Regions from separate parts of the Lactobacillus kullabergensis genome, predicted to be linked through region 2. Evidence: predicted binding sites of a transcription regulator. Region 2 holds the regulator's gene; the other holds the start of a gene.
The links. Region 2 encodes LexA, which represses DNA repair genes until DNA is damaged. Its sites were predicted from a motif close to CNAACANNTGTTNG; they were not measured.
Positions count from the first base shown of each region.

Region 1: DKL58_RS00760 (replication-associated recombination protein A) is a predicted target of LexA. The motif match lies at 1,270-1,283, and genes of this name have one in related genera.

Region 1 is NZ_CP029477.1:160,148-162,562, reverse strand. Features, by position in the region: gene DKL58_RS00760 (replication-associated recombination protein A) at 1-1,193, opposite strand, end outside; gene DKL58_RS00755 (SLAP domain-containing protein) at 1,354-2,415, shown strand, end outside.
Region 2 is NZ_CP029477.1:1,191,048-1,193,462, forward strand. Features, by position in the region: gene DKL58_RS05605 (YneF family protein) at 1-91, opposite strand, end outside; gene DKL58_RS05610 (DUF896 domain-containing protein) at 161-409, opposite strand; gene lexA (transcriptional repressor LexA) at 551-1,174, shown strand; gene DKL58_RS05620 (MerR family transcriptional regulator) at 1,347-1,592, opposite strand; gene DKL58_RS05625 (hypothetical protein) at 1,653-1,952, shown strand; gene DKL58_RS05630 (nucleoside phosphorylase) at 2,178-2,415, opposite strand, start outside.

The DNA of each region.
Region 1 (2,415 bases), 990 kb from region 2:
GTTAACTTGTCTTTAGCATAATGTGCGAGCTGGTAACCTTTACCATAGCCCAAATTTTTCATTAACTTAGTCGGGGCATTGCGAATTTGCAAAGGTACTGGTTCATCAATAGTCTTCTTAACATCTTCTTCAGCGGCTAATCTAGCTTTATAAACTGCGTTTGATTTCGGAGCAAGCGACAGATAAATCACAGCTTCTGTCAAATGCACATCACATTCCGGCATCCCTATAAATTGACAAGCCTGAAAGACGTTGACCGCCACATTTAGTGCATTAGTATCAGCCAAGCCAATGTCTTCACTGGCAAAGCGTACTAGTCTGCGTGCAATATAAAGCGGATCTTCTCCCCCTTCAAGCATCCGCGACAACCAATAGATTGCTGCATCTACATCGCTGTTACGCATTGATTTATGTAAAGCAGAAATAATATTGTAGTGTTCTTCCCCGTCTTTATCATACAAGACTGACTTTTGCGTGATTAATTGTCCCAGACTATCCATAGTCACAGCAATCGTATTGCCAGTTTTATGACCGTTTAAAACTGCCATCTCCAGCGTGTTTAAAGCTGTTCTGGCGTCACCGTTGGCAAATTTTGCAATGGCTTTAATCTCCTGCTCACTGATTTTGACGGTTAACTTGCCAAAACCGTTAGGGTTGCGCAAAGCATTTTGCAATAACTTGATAATATCTTTGACTTCAAGCGGTTTTAAGACAAAAACCTTGCAGCGTGAAAGCAGCGCCGAGTTAACTTCAAAGGAAGGATTTTCGGTCGTGGCGCCAATTAACGTGATGCTGCCACGTTCAACATAGGGTAAAAAAGCATCTTGTTGTGCTTTATTAAAGCGATGGATTTCATCTACAAATACCAGCGTTTTTTGCCCCACTTCGTGTTCTGCTTCAGCCTGCTTCATAATTTTGCGAATTTTAGTAATGCTGCTGTCAACCGCACTAAAATTAAAAAAGCTCGCTTGACTCTGCCGGGCAATTATTTCAGCCAAAGTCGTTTTACCGACTCCCGGTGGTCCCCAAAAAATCATTGAGGAAACCTGGTCATTATCAATGATTTCCCGCAATATTTTCCCCGGTCCCAGCAGCTGTTCTTGTCCTACAAACTGATCTAGATTTTGGGGACGTACGCGGTTAGCCAATGGTTCATTTTGCCCACTGTTTGCAAATAATGATTCTTGCTTCATCATTACATCTTCTTTATTTACTTCTTAACACTTACTACCCTAATTATACAAGCATTTGTCCGCCAGCAAAAATAATCGAACGCTTGTTTGAGATAAATTTATTAACTAGTTTAAGTTATAATTATATTGGGTACAAAGTCACACATAATGAGGTAAAAATATGAAATTTTTCAAGAAATTTGGTCTTGGCATAGCCGCAGCCGTATTAACAATTAGTCCGCTGCTGCCAAGTCTAAATCATATTCAAACAGTGCAAGCTGCGCCAAAAACACAAAAACTAGCTAAAAACAGAATTACCTTAGTCAATGACGCACCCGTATATAATCAATATGGTCAAAGACTTAAAGCAAGAAAAAACGGAGATCTATCTAAAATTGAAGCAGATGTGAATGGATTCTGTTATGTTTCTTCTTTTGATATCGACTCCTTAGATTATTACGGCACAATAATGATTAATGGGCAAAAATACTATAAAATTGGTCAAGGAGAATATATTAATGACGGTGATGTCAATAACGTTAACGGCAAAAGCTCTAAGACCGGTAAGCTGGTTTTGAATCACAGATCTGCAATCTATACTAAAACCGGTAAACTAAAAGGCAAGATTCTACCAGTTAAATCAGTCATTAACTATCAGGGTCAGGTTAAGCAAACTCAATCCAAGCAAAAATATTATTTTGCAAAATTTAACGTTTCTGAGCAAAAACCAACCTTTTATTACCTGCAGGCAGAAACAGTTAACGGTAAAGACTGTTATGCCATAGGGAAAAATCGTTATATTAGAGCAAATAACGTTGATAGTATAGATGGGTATCCTCTTATGTATAATGGCGTTACCTATGCCACTGTTCTCAAAAAGACGACAACTCAAACATTAACCAATGATTCTACTAAGCACGTTCTAAAAAAGGGGCAAAAAATTAAAGTTGATTTAGCGGTTGAACCTTGGGCAGAAGACTTTGAAGGCTATATCTATCGCCTGCACGATTATCCTAACGAATATGTTGCTCAAAACTACATTAAATTAAGAAACTATTTGCCAACATCAAGTTACGATGAACTTACATTCACCTATGTAAGGCCTAATACTACGACAAATACTAAATTCTATAATTTTGACGGTACTCCAACAGGTATCAGTTACAGGAACCGTAAGCAAAACCCCTTGACCGTTGATGGTCTTTATTACTTATGGGTACCTAGCGAAAACAAAGCAGAACTG
Region 2 (2,415 bases):
TTTTCATATATGCTCTGGCACCATAAAAGCCTCCTACAAGTCCTAATATTAATGCTATAACAATCAGAAAAATCGCTAATCCTAAGTTCATAAAATAATCACCTCAATTTGTCCAATAGGTATATCTTACCTAAAAATACAGTAAAATTAAAGATCAAAGTTAATCTTTTCTTAAACCTTTTTTTCTTTGAGCTTTTTTCGCTATTTCAGAAGTAATTTCTTTGCCATTTTTATCAATTATCACTAAATTCTCTACATCTTGTTTAAAGCCTGCTCTGAAGTTCTTAATAAATTCCAGATGTAATTTCTTTCGTTCTATTTCCTCGTCTTCTGTTAGTCCAACAGATTCCTTTTTATGATAAAGTTCATTTATCCGATTTATTAGTTTTTTCTCAAGATCTTCATTCATTTTTAGCACCTCTCTTAAAAAAGTCTACATTATTATTTGTAATAAAAAAAGTTTAAAATTTTCAGAACGCTTGTTTGTACTATACCAAATTATCTGCTAGAATTAAAAGTATTAAAGACGTTTATAATACTGGAGATAACTATGACTACAAAACAAAACAACAAGCAGTTGCAAATTTTACGCTATATATATGAAACGGTTGAAGACAGGGGCTTTCCTCCAACTGTGCGTGAAATATGTCATGCTGTAGATTTATCTTCCACTTCTACTGTACACGGTCATTTATCAAGGCTTGAAAACAAGGGCTTAATAATAAAGGATGCTACAAAACCAAGAGCATTAGAAATAACCGATGAAGGAAAAAAAGCAATTGGTGTCCAACCAAAAGAAATTCCAGTTGTTGGTGACGTGACTGCTGGTCAACCTATTTTAGCTGTTGAAGATATAGAAGACTATTTCCCTTTGCCTCCTGATTTAGCAAATGATGCTGGCGATCTCTTTATGTTAAGAGTACATGGAGAAAGTATGATTAATGCTGGAATTTTAAACGGAGATAATGTAATTGTCCGCAAACAATCTTCAGCTATTAACGGTGAAATTGTAGTAGCAATGACAGATGAAAATGAAGCAACTGTAAAACGATTTTACAAGGAAAAAGGTCACTATCGTTTACAGCCTGAAAATGATACGATGGCACCGATTATATTGTCAAGCGTCCACATTTTAGGTAAAGTAGTAGGGCTATACCGCAACACTATTATTTAATATTTAACAAAAGAGCTTTATAGCATTATTGGGATAAACAAAAATTATTTTTTACGAGTTTCAATAATGCTTTTTTTCTGCAAAGTTTCTTTTACTTCTGCCAATACTTTTTTCTGCATTTTTAATTTGTTTATTTTTGCAGATATAACGGCGATTTTATCCGTAATTAACTTTAAGTTTTGTGTACGTTGCTTTTCAGTACTACACGACTCATCGTGTAGTTTTTTATGTCCTTTATTTCTTGAAGCGAAAATCCTAAGTCTTGGAACTCTTTAATTGCTTCAAAAATATCAGTTTCGTTTTCAGTAAACCAATAGTTTCTTCCCTTACGACCAGGATTTAATAAGTTTAAATAGATATAATGTCTAACTGTATCAGGTGTAGTATTTTCCTTTTGAATAAATTCTTTCAAATACATAATTATCTCCTTGACATAGCGTCGACCCCAAATGCTTAAATTTTAGCAGGAGGTATAAAAATGTCATATCTAACAATCTGTTTAACTATTATATATGGTGTTCTCATGATTAGCGCCAGCTTTTCATCTTTTACTAGTTTGCCAATTTGGCTAATCATGATCAACGTCTTGTCCGCATTAGGCATTATTGCCGGAAGTTTTCTAAAAAAACCACTTTTAACTACTATATTTCTAGTAGCAGTTTTACTTACCGCTCTAGCAAATGGTATTTTTCTTTACGGACAGATCACTTGGTCTCACTGGCTTATTAGACTAATTTTGACTATTATTTTGATTTGCTTGAACTTTAAGTATTTTTAGATATTTATCTAGCAAAATTCCTGTTAGCAGTCAAGCGTAACGTCTCAAAATACTGTCATAATGGCAAGAAATTGACTTTCCACAACTAATGCTTTAAATCAATTCACAATCTTTATATTGAAATTATACTTAAAAATGCTGTTTCTAAAGCCTTTATGTTATTTGTTTGTGAATAATAACGCTGTTTCACTTAGGTTCCACAGCAGTAATTTTTCACAAACTTGGTTAAATTTTACTAATGATATTGGCAGCTAAATTAATTGCTGCTTCATGAGCATCCCTACCCCAGCCTCTGTCATCATGATTTTCTAAATCTTTAAGTGAATCGGCTGTAAATAATATTTGTGCAAAATCTGCCTCTCTGAATTGTGCACACGCAGCCATTGCTGCACATTCCATCTCTACACAAGAGGCTCCCAACTCTTTAGCCTGCTTTACTTTCTTGACAGTTTCCCTAAAGAAG